Regions from separate parts of the Hylemonella sp. GW821-FHT10B10 genome, predicted to be linked through region 1. Evidence: predicted binding sites of a transcription regulator. Region 1 holds the regulator's gene; the other holds the start of a gene.
What was found. The regulator NrdR, encoded in region 1, represses ribonucleotide reductase genes. The targets are predictions, from matches to a motif close to CACNANATNTNGTG.
Positions count from the first base shown of each region.

Region 1 (5,723 bases):
TTGGCGTTGGCCAGCGCAGTCTGGGCTCGGCAGCCATCTACCAGGCCAGTTATGACTCCCTGACCTGGTCCTCGCGTCTTTATGCCTTCCCCGTTTCGTCGGTCAACGGCACGGCTTCGGATACGCCTGCCTGGGAGGCCGCATCGAAGTTGGGTGCGCCCTCCGCCCGCAATCTTTACCTCGGCCGAGGCGGGACCAACACCCCTGTCCAACTGCTGCCTTCCACCTGGGCTTCCCTGACGACGGCAGAACAGAATGACTTCCTGGATTCCAGTCGTTATAGTTATTTGCTGGGAGACAAGGCGAACGAAGAGCGCAAGGGTGGTACTTACCGTAACCGTGGTACTACCGCCGGAGCGGAATTCGGTTCCGTGTTGGGCGATATCGTGAACTCCGACCCGCAGATCATCACGACGCGCGACTATGGTTACACCGCGAGTGACTCGACCTATGCCCCCTATGTGGCTAGCCTGAACTTTGAGACGATCGTGGTAGGGGCCAATGACGGTTTCCTCCATATCTTCGATGCGGATCCCAGTGCAGCGGGCGGGGTCGAGTTGTTCGGTTTCATGCCGCAGGCCGCACGCACGAAAATGTCGGACCTGAGCTTCCCAGGTTACCAGCATCGCTTCACGGTCGATGGCGCTATCGGCATGGGGCACGCCAAGATTGCTGTTCCAGGTGACGCTACGGCCAGTTGGCGGACGGCAGTGGTTGCCGCAGGCGGCGCGGGGGCCAAGACGGTATTTGCCATCAATGCCAGTTCAAAGACCTTTACCGCGAACAACGTGCTCTGGGAAATCAACAGCTCCACCCTGAGTGGGGCCGATCTCAATGCCTTCGGCAACGTGATGAGCCGCCCTGCCATCGGGAAATTGCCGAATGGCATCTGGGTTGCGATTTTTGGCAACGGCTACAACAGCACGACCGGAACGGCTAAATTGTTTGTGGTCCGTCTGGACAATGGTTCGATCATCAAGGTGCTGGATACAAATAACACGGTCACCGGTAATGGGATCAGCTCTATCGAGGCAGTCCGTAAAACATCTGGGGACCAAGACACGATCGAGTATGTATACGGCGCCGATTACAAAGGAAATATCTGGCGCTTCGATTTGTCGACCAGTTCGACGACCTGTACGGCACCTGCTGTGGGCGGTCCGTGGTGCAGTGGCGCCTGGGTCTTCCAGCCGCCTTCTGGTCGAAATATCACGGCAGAAATCAAGATCGGAAATTCACCGACGGGGGCGCCTGCCGGCAAGATGATTTACTTCGGCACGGGGCGGTACCTTGATTCGGCCGATGCCTCCGATACAACCGTTCAGGCGCTTTACGGAGTGTTTGATGACCTGCTGTACACGCTCTCCACTTCGCCTTCAATCTCTGGCGATAGTTCCCTGTCGTCCATGACGATCGCCATGACGGGTGGGACGACAGACCGTCGAACCGTTTCAACCCCGAGTACCGCTTGGTGGCTGATCAGTGGCAAGAAAGGCTGGGTCGTTCCATTGACGGGCACGGGTCTGGCGGTGGGTGAGCGGGTGATTGCTCCTCCTGTGCGTTATACACAGACGGGCGTCGTCGATGCTTTCTTGTTCACATCCATTGTCCCCAGCGCCGACGAGTGCAATGCGGGCCTTGACACCTGGATCACTGCGATCAATCCAGCCACTGGTGGTGCGGCCAATGCGTTCCAGAGTCTGGGTGAGAACTCCATCAAAATTGTCGGTGGCTCACCGCGTGGCGTATTCGTCCTGTCTGAATCCCGTGCGCCCACTTTGTATATCAGTCAAACGGTCTTTAATGTCAGCTCGCCTCCGACATCCTCTTTCAGTACCATCGCCGGTGGCACGCAGACTGTTACGATCAATGGGGTTCCGGGCATGACCCGCGTGCTGGGCATCAATTTGACGCCTGGAGCGGTTGCAGTACCTACCATCACCCGGCAGATTTGGAGGCAACTGAAATGATAAAAATCGGCGCTCTGGAGAGGCCTCGGAAGGCACACGGTTTTACCCTGATCGAAGTGATGATCGTGGTGGCCATTCTCGGTATCCTGTCCGCAGTCGCCCTACCGGCATATACAAGTTATATACAGCGTGGTTATCGAGCCAATGCCAAGACCGTGTTGCTGGAAGCTGCCCAGTTCATGGAGCGCTACCGTTCGGCGAATTTCAAGTTCTTGGATGCTTCAAATAATCCTCCTGCCTTGCCCGCGCGGTTGCAGGTGTCGCCGCAGGAGGGGAACCCCCGCTATGCCATTTCTTTGACCAGTGCCACGGCCAACTCTTTCAGCTTGTCGGCCGTACCTTCCGGTTGGACCGACAGCGATTGCGGCACACTGACCTTGGATAGCCTTGGGCAGAAGGGGGCGTCAGGTCGCAAGGATGTCAACTACTGCTGGAACCGATGAGCGGGTCCTAGCGCCTTACTTCGTCGACCAGGGTCTTGAACTCGTCAATGTCCTCAAAGCTCCGATAGACGCTGGCAAAGCGTACATAGGCTACCTTGTCCAGTTTCTTGAGCTCGCGCATGACCAGCTCACCGATACGCGTGGAAGGTACTTCGCGCAGGCCGAGGTTGAGCAGTTTTTCCTCGATGCGCTCGATGGCACTGTCGATTTGTTCGGTGCTGACTGGCCGCTTGCGCAGCGCCAACTGCATGGAGGCCAGCAGCTTCGGACGTTCGTAATAGATACGCCGGCCATCCTTCTTGACGATGGATGGGAAGTTGACGTCAGGCCGTTCGTAGGTCGTGAAACGCTTGTCGCAGGCACCGCACTGACGGCGCCTGCGGATGAAATCCCCGTCTTCCGAGATCCGGGTCTCGACAACCTGGGTCTCGGAGTGTCCGCAAAAGGGGCATTTCATTGATCGGGCTTATCTGTAGACCGGGAAGCGCGCTGTCAACGCATTGACCTTGGCGCGTACAGCGGCGATATTGGCCTCGTCGCGCGGCTTGTCCAATACGTCGGCGATCAGGTTGGCCGTCATGCGGGCCTCCTCATCCTTGAAGCCGCGGGTGGTCATGGCTGGTGTGCCGACGCGTACACCGCTGGTAACCATGGGCTTCTCGGGATCGTTCGGGATGGCATTCTTGTTGATGGTCATGTGGGCGGCGCCCAGCACGGCCTCTGCTTCCTTGCCCGTGATGCCCTTGGAGCGCAGGTCCACCAGCATGACGTGGCTTTGCGTGCCACCGCTGACGATGCGCAGGCCGCGCTGGGTCAGCGTCTCGGCCACGATCTGCGCGTTCTTAACAACCTGCTGCTGGTAGGACTTGAAGCTCGGGTCCATCGCTTCCTTGAAGGCCACGGCCTTGGCTGCAATGACGTGCATGAGCGGGCCGCCTTGCAGGCCGGGGAAGATGGCGCTGTTGATGGCTTTCTCATGCTGGGCCTTCATCAGGATGATGCCGCCGCGCGGGCCACGCAGGCTCTTGTGTGTGGTGGAGGTCACCACGTCGGCATGCGGTACGGGGTTGGGATAGACGCCCGCGGCAATCAGGCCGGCGTAGTGCGCCATATCCACCATGAAGATGGCACCCACGTCCTTGGCCACCTTGGCGAAACGTGCGAAGTCAATGTGCAGACTGTAGGCTGAGGCGCCGGCGATGATGAGCTTGGGCTTCGATTCGTGCGCCTTTTTCTCCATCGCGTCGTAGTCGATTTCTTCCTTGGCGTTCAGGCCATAGGAGACGACGTTGAACCACTTGCCGCTCATATTAAGCGCCATGCCGTGCGTCAGGTGACCGCCTTCGGCCAGGCTCATGCCCATGATGGTGTCGCCGGGCTTGAGGAAGGCCAGGAAGACGGCCTCGTTGGCCGAGGCTCCGCAGTGCGGCTGCACGTTGGCGGCGTCGGCACCGAAGATGGCCTTGACACGGTCGATGGCCAGCTGCTCGGCCACATCGACGTGTTCGCAACCGCCGTAGTAGCGCTTGCCCGGGTAACCCTCGGCGTACTTGTTGGTGAGCTGGGTGCCCTGTGCAGCCATGACGGCAGGCGAGGCGTAGTTCTCGCTGGCGATCAGCTCGATGTGGTGTTCCTGGCGGGCGTTCTCGGCCAGGATGGCTGCCCAGAGTTCGGGGTCGGTCTGTTCGACGAGGATGTTGCGGTTGTACATGGCGGTCGGAATAAACAGGTGTCCCCCGGTGGGGTGGGGGCTGCCCAGGCGAACGGCTGAACACGGGATGGGTTTGTCGTCCCATTCGCGGCACGCTTCCCAGTGGTGGGTCCACGTCAGCGTCGCCTGCCCCGGGGGGCAGACGCGCCTATCGCCAGTTGCGTGCCCAGCTAGTGTAGCGGAGAGCAACCGCCGGGCTCAGGCAGGAAGTCAGGAATTGAGCAGGACCAGGGTGTCGGACGCGGCCGGCTTGGCCGGCGCCGTCACCGGGATGGGCTGGACGGTTTGGGTGGGGACCGCACGTCCGGCGGCCACCTGTACCAGGCGCGAGTGTTCGGCCAGTACCTTGTTGGCATAGCCCCCGTCATCCGGAAGGTTGGCCGCTCCGACGTAAATGCGTAGCCCCCCCTCGATGGAGCCGGAGCGCCGGATGTATTCCTGCAGCACCAGGGCGCCAACGCGCAGGTTGGCAACCGGATCAAAGGCCGCCAGCTTGCCGCCGAACGCCTCGTATTTGTCGCTGTGCACACGGGTCATGACCTGCATCAGGCCCTGGGCCCCGACCGGGCTCTGCGCAAAGGGATTGAAGCTGGACTCGATGGCCATGACCGAGAGCAGCAGCAGGGGGTCGATATCCGTTCGGCGGCCGATTTCATACGCTTCCATGACCAGCGCCGAAACGGGTTCGGGGGCCACACGGTACTTTTTGCTCAGCCAATAGGCCACGGCGGCCTGCTGTTTGGGCAGGTCGTGCGGGTGAGCCGCCGTGGCGCGCTCCACCGCTTCCGGCTCAGGCTCGATGCCTGCAGTTTCGGTTTGGCGGTTCTGGAGCCAGTCCATCAACTGGACTTCACCTTCCCGGCGCAGCTCAGGACGGGCCACCAGGGCAATGGTGGCAAAAAGAACGGCCAGCCCCAACAGCGCAAAGCTGTTGTGGATGGTGGCGAAGAAGACCTGGGAGATCTGGCGTGCGACGGATCGCAGGCCTTGGCCCATTTCTTGAAACGCTGTCATAGCACTTCCTCATCTCGCGTGGTGCCGGGTCTGGGGCTGTGGTTTATGCACAGAACCAGACCGCAGTCAGCACGTCTGGGTTGGTACGCCATCTGGATCGGCCTGGCGACGTGTTGCCGGCATGTGATCCGATGTAGCCGGGGTCGGCAGCGGATTGGGGTATTCCCTAGCAGGGATGAAACGAATTGTAAGACCCTCTATATAACCAGTCAATAATATCAATTAAATTAATTAGTCTTAAATTTGAATAAAGAGAGTGAATACATGCAGGGACTGAAAAAATAATCCATAAGAATCAATCACTTATATAAGCCATGTCAAAAACAGCCTGAACTCCACTGTATTTTGTAACAGTGCCATCCAGAGTCGTTTTTCTGACCCATGGGCGTGGGGCGTTCAGCCTCAATCGGGGGGGGCGGTCTCATTGATAGCCTGATTTGAATCCCTAGTCTGCATGGCTAGACTGAGTGGGCCTGTCACATCAGGCGCTTCTGCTGGAAGTAGCCGGCACACACCTACAGGGTGCAGGTGCCAGCGCCAAACTGGCAATCAAATGGGGGCAATCTCTTGCCTCCTTCGCATTGC
Region 1 covers NZ_JBWKNN010000001.1:880,312-886,034, forward strand. The annotation lists gene AC07NT_RS04350 (pilus assembly protein) at 1-1,970, shown strand, start outside; gene AC07NT_RS04355 (type IV pilin protein) at 1,967-2,413, shown strand; gene nrdR (transcriptional regulator NrdR) at 2,421-2,870, opposite strand; gene glyA (serine hydroxymethyltransferase) at 2,880-4,124, opposite strand; ZMP/ZTP riboswitch at 4,160-4,296, opposite strand; gene AC07NT_RS04370 (transglycosylase SLT domain-containing protein) at 4,335-5,138, opposite strand.

Region 2 (5,723 bases), on a different contig from region 1:
GTCAGACCGTTCGGGTCTTTCCACAGGGCGATGTCGCGGTTCATGTTCACTTCCTGCGGCATCCAGTGGTTGGCGCAGGTGGCCAGATACTTTTCCCAGGCCCATTTGTACTTGAAGGGCACCAGCTGGTTGACGTCGGTCTGGCCGTTGATGATGCGTTTGTCGGCGGCCTTGATGCGATGCGTGGCGGCCGCCGCCGCGCTGACGGCAGGAGCGGCAGCGACCGGCGCTGCCGTGTGCTGCGCGGTACGCAGCTGAGGCGTTTGCAAGGGAAGCTCAGTCGGGCGACTGCTGGTGGCAGCGCCGGCATAAGACATTGACGATGTGGGCTTGACTTCTTCGTCCCAGGACAACATAAGAGGTTCCAATCAGCGGATTATGAGAGCGACGACGTGAAATGGAAAGTATTCATTCACATCGCCGCTTATTTTTGTTGCTCAATAACATCGCAAGCATGAAGCTGCCGCGACAGTCCGGTGTGATCACTGGCAGGCTTCGCAGCCCGGGTCGTCGATCGCGCAGAACTTGATGTCGGTCGCTGCCGTGGCCATCTGTGCTTGCGCTGCAGCCGCTGCTGCTTCAAGCGCGCTCATGCCGCCGCTCGCTGCGCCGCCGGAGGAGACCGCATTGAGACGGCCGGCTGTCACGGTGGACTTCTCGGCATGCGTGGCCGACATCGTGCGCAGGTAGTAGGTGGTCTTGAGGCCGCGCAGCCAGGCCAGCTTGTAGGTATCGTCCAGCTTCTTGCCGGAAGCGCCGGCCATGTAGATGTTGAGCGACTGGGCCTGGTCGATCCACTTCTGGCGACGAGCCGCTGCCTCCACCAGCCAGAGCGTTTCGACTTCGAAGGCTGTGGCGTACAGGGCCTTGACCTCCTGCGGCACGCGGTCGATCGGGGCCAGCGAGCCGTCGAAATGCTTGAGGTCCATGACCATCACGTCGTCCCACAGGCCCAGACGCTTGAGGTCGCGTACCAGGTAGCTGTTGATCACGGTGAACTCGCCCGACAGGTTGGACTTGACCGAGAGGTTGCCGAAGCAGGGCTCGATCGAGGCGTCCACACCGATGATGTTGGAGATCGTCGCGGTCGGTGCGATGGCCACGCAGTTGGAGTTGCGCATGCCGTCACGGGCGATCTTCTTGCGAAGGGCTTCCCAGTCCAGGGTGGCGGAGCGGTCCACTTCCACATAACCACCGCGGGCCTGGGTCAGCAGGTCCAGGGTGTCCAGCGGCAGGATGCCCTGATCCCACAGCGAGCCCTTGTAGCTGGAGTACTGGCCGCGCTCGCGGGCCAGTTCGGTCGAGGCCCAGTAGGCGTGGTAGCAGACGGCTTCCATGGACTGGTCGGCGAATTCCACAGCGGCCTGGCTGGCGTAGGGGATGCGCAGTTCGTACAGCGCGTCCTGGAAACCCATGATGCCCAGGCCCACGGGGCGGTGGCGCAGGTTGGAGTCACGCGCCTTCTTGACAGCGTAGTAGTTGATGTCGATCACGTTGTCCAGCATGCGCATGGCGGTGGACACGGTCTTCTTCAGCTTCTCCTGGTCAATGGCACCGTTCTTCAGGTGCTGGCGCAGGTTGACCGAGCCCAGGTTGCAGACGGCGGTTTCGGTATCGCTGGTGTTGAGCGTGATTTCCGTGCACAGGTTGGAGGAGTGGACCACGCCGGCATGCTGCTGGGGCGAGCGCACATTGCAGGCGTCCTTGAAGGTGATCCAGGGGTGGCCAGTCTCGAACAGCATCGAGAGCATCTTGCGCCAAAGGTCGGTGGCCGGCACCGTCTTGCTGGGCTTGATCTCGCCACGCTTGGCTTTTTCTTCGTAGACCACATAGGCCTTCTCAAAGGCGGTGCCGAACAGGTCGTGCAGGTCCGGCACGTCGGAGGGCGAGAACAGGGTCCACTCGCCCTTTTCCATCACGCGGCGCATGAAGAGGTCGGGGATCCAGTTGGCCGTGTTCATGTCGTGCGTACGGCGGCGGTCGTCGCCGGTGTTCTTGCGCAGTTCCAGGAACTCTTCGATGTCCAGGTGCCAGGTTTCCAGGTAGGTGCAGACCGCGCCCTTGCGCTTGCCGCCCTGGTTCACCGCCACGGCCGTGTCGTTGACCACCTTGAGGAAAGGCACGACGCCCTGCGACTCGCCGTTGGTGCCCTTGATATGGGAACCCAGGGCGCGCACGCGAGTCCAGTCGTTGCCCAGGCCGCCGGCAAACTTGGACAGCAGGGCGTTTTCCTTGATGGATTCGTAGATGCCGTCCAGGTCGTCCGGCACCGTGGTCAGGTAGCAGCTGGAGAGCTGCGAGCGCAGGGTGCCCGCATTGAACAGCGTGGGCGTGGAGGACATGAAGTCGAAGGAGGACAGTACTTCATAGAACTCGATGGCACGCGCCTCGCGGTCGATCTCGCCCAGCGAGAGGCCCATGGCCACGCGCATGAAGAAGGCTTGCGGCAGCTCGATACGGCTCTTGCGCACGTGCAGGAAATAGCGGTCGTACAGGGTCTGCAGGCCCAGGTAGTCGAATTGCAGGTCGCGATCGGCCTTGAGCGCGGCGCCCAGGCGCTTGAGGTCGAACTGCAGCATGTCCGGGTTCAGCAGCTCGTTGTCCACGCCCTTCTTGATGAAGTCGGGGAAATAGTCGGCATAGGCCTGGCCCATGCCGGCTTGGGGCACGTCACGGCCCAGCACTTCGCGGGCGATGGTGTGGAACAGCAGGCGCGCGGTGGCGTAGGTGTAGTCCGGGTCTTTTTCGATCAGGGTACGGGCGGCCAGGATGGAGGCCTTGTAGACCTCGTCGATCGGCACGCCGTCGTACAGATTGCGCATGGTCTCAGCCATGATGGGATCGGGCTTGATGTCAGCGCCCAGTCCGGCGCAGGCATTCTCGATCAGTTGCTGCAAGCGGCCCAGGTCCAGCGCAACGCGCTGGTTGCCATCGAGCACGTGCAGCAAAGGGGCTTTCGGCGTAGCCTGGGCGGATTGCTGCGCGCGCTCCTGGGTGCGGCGCTCGCGGTAGAGCACGTAGGCGCGGGCGATCTCGTGGTGGCCGCCGCGCATCAGACCCAGTTCGACCTGGTCTTGCACGTCTTCTATATGGAAGGTGCCGCCGCCCGGGCGCGAGCGCATGAGCGCGCGCACCACGTTCTGCGTCAGGGCATCCACCACCTCGCGCACGCTGGCGGAGGCCGCCCCCTGGGTGCCGTGCACGGCCAGGAAGGCTTTCATCATGGCCACGGCGATCTTGCTCGGCTCGAAGGGCACGACGGCGCCATTGCGGCGGATGATCTGGTAATTATTGAGTGGCGTGGCGGCCGTGTTTTCCTGGGTTTGCATGGTCAGGACACCGGTGTGCAGGGCGGGGGTGGCGGGGTTCAAGGCTGTTTGCATTATTTCCTCGTCGTCAGCAAATCTGTTGTTGGTTCTGTTCGGCTTTTGGTCCGGCTTGCGGGTGCATTTCGCAGGGTGTGCGTTGCAGCAGAAAACACTATATATGGGGTCAACTGCGATTACAAGCCACTACCGGTAGTGTAGCGCCGCCGATACGTTTCCCTCGACAAGGTGCATAAAAAAGTACGCCGGGCATGCCATTGCTTGCAGCGAAGAGAACCGTAGCGCAGCCCTTGAAAGGCGTGCACATGCGCATGAAAAACAAGAACGCATGCGGCCTTCCAAGGCATTTGGCCGCATGGGCCGCATGTGGACGTGCATCGGGTGCGCGAACCGGTTTCCAAGCCCTGTTGCGGAGGCCGGGCACGGGCCCGTGGCTCAGGCGTCGTCTTCGGGAAAGTACCGAGATGACCAGCCCAGGGATCGCCGCAACTCCGGCCACTGGAAGCCGGGGCCGGGGTCGGCCTTGCGACCGGGCGCCACGTGCTCATGCCCGGCGATGTGCTGTACCGGGTAGCGTTGCCCGAGGGCAGCGCACAGGCTGCCCAGGGTTTCGTACTGTTCAGCCTCGAAGGTGTTGCCTTCCAGGCCTTCGAGTTCGATGCCGATCGAATCGTCATTGCAGTTCTCGCGCCCGCGGTAGCTGGACACGCCGGCATGCCAGGCACGGTCTTCGCAGCTCACGAACTGCCAGAGCTCGCCGTTGCGGCGGATGTAAAAGTGCGAGGAGACCTGCATACCCTCGATACTCTTGAAGTAGGGGTGGGCGTTCCAGTCCAGGGTGTTGGTGAACAGGCGTTGTACCTCGTCGCCACCGTACTGCCCTGGTGGCAGGCTGATGGAGTGGATGACGATCAGGTCCACCGCAGACCCCGGTGGGCGTGGCCCGAAGTTGGGCGAATCCAGTCGGTGCGCGTAGCGGTACCAGCCGCCGTCCCACAGGCGGTCGTGTGCCAGAGCAGGTGGTTTGCTCATGGGGCACTTTCGGGCGGCCGGGTGGTGTTCATGCCCCGGAATCGTTGCCCTGCGGCGTGTCGATGTTCAGGCGGGCGATCCGATAGCGGATCTGGCGCAGGCTCAGGCCCAGCTTGGCCGCTGCTGCCGTGCGGTTGAACCCGGTTTCCTGCAGCGCCTTGATCAGGATGTCGCGTTCTTGGCGGTCCAGATGGCCCTGCAGGTCGGCAGGCAGGGCCGGGTGCTCTGACGTGGGGGGCAGCACGCCGGGCACGGTGGGCAACAGATCCGAAGCTGCCGGGTCCAGGATGTCTGGTGTGGTGTCGATGCTGTCGAAGCTCAGATCGCCGCCTTCACTGAGCGCCATGGCGCGGTGCAGCAGGTTTTCCAGCTCACGCACATTGCCGGTCAGAGGGTGCTTGGCCAATTGCGCCAATGCTTCGGGGTGCAAGCGGGGCACCGGTAGGCCGGACTCCCGACTGATGCGTGCCAGTAGGGTTTCGCAAAGCGCAGGCAGATCCTCACGGCGCTCGCGCAGTGGCGGGATATCGATCTCGATGACGTTGAGCCGGTAGTAGAGGTCCTGGCGGAAACGCCCTTCCTGAACCTCGCGCGCCAGGTTCTTGTGGGTGGCGCTGACGATGCGCACGTCCACGGTCTCTTCCTGCGTGCCGCCGACGGGCCGCACGCAGCGTTCCTGGATGGCCCGCAGCAGCTTGGATTGCATGGACAGGGGCAGGTCACCGATTTCGTCGAGAAACAGGGTGCCGCCGCACGCGGCCTGGAAATAGCCTTCACGATCCTGATTGGCTCCGGTGTAGGCGCCCTTGCGCACGCCGAAGAATTCGGTCTCGAGCAGGTTTTCCGGGATGGCGCTGCAGTTGACGGCCACCAAAGGGCCCGCGCCGCGGTGGCTGCTTGCGTGCAGGGCTTGGGCCGTCAGCTCCTTGCCCGTGCCGGACTCACCACATACCAATACCGGGGCCATGCTACGGGCCACTTTGAGGATGCGCTCGCGCACCTGGCGCATGGCAGGCGAGTTGCCCACCAGGCGCTTCAGGGCCGCATCGGCGGCCGAGGTGGGGGGCTCTGCGCGCGAGCTGGAGGGGGCGGGCGACGGTACCTCAACGGCCCGGTGCGGGGGGGCGTCCTGCACGGCCGAGGCGATGACGGTACGAAACTGGCGCAGATCGACGGGCTTGGTCAGGTAGTCGAAGGCGCCGGCCTTGAGGGACTCCACGGCGTTTTCCGCCGAACCGTAGGCCGTGATGACCACACAGCGCTCGTTGCGCTGCTGGGCACGCAGGCGCTGGATCAGCTCGATGCCCAGGCCGTCGGGCAACCGCATGTCGGTGATCAGCACCGCATAACGCTGTTCCTGCAGGT
Region 2 covers NZ_JBWKNN010000004.1:30,784-36,506, reverse strand. The annotation lists gene AC07NT_RS15940 (ribonucleotide-diphosphate reductase subunit beta) at 1-356, opposite strand, end outside; gene AC07NT_RS15935 (ribonucleoside-diphosphate reductase subunit alpha) at 483-3,383, opposite strand; gene ampD (1,6-anhydro-N-acetylmuramyl-L-alanine amidase AmpD) at 3,762-4,358, opposite strand; gene AC07NT_RS15925 (sigma-54-dependent transcriptional regulator) at 4,387-5,723, opposite strand, start outside.
Region 2: AC07NT_RS15935 (ribonucleoside-diphosphate reductase subunit alpha) is a predicted target of NrdR. The motif match lies at 3,479-3,492, and genes of this name have one in related genera.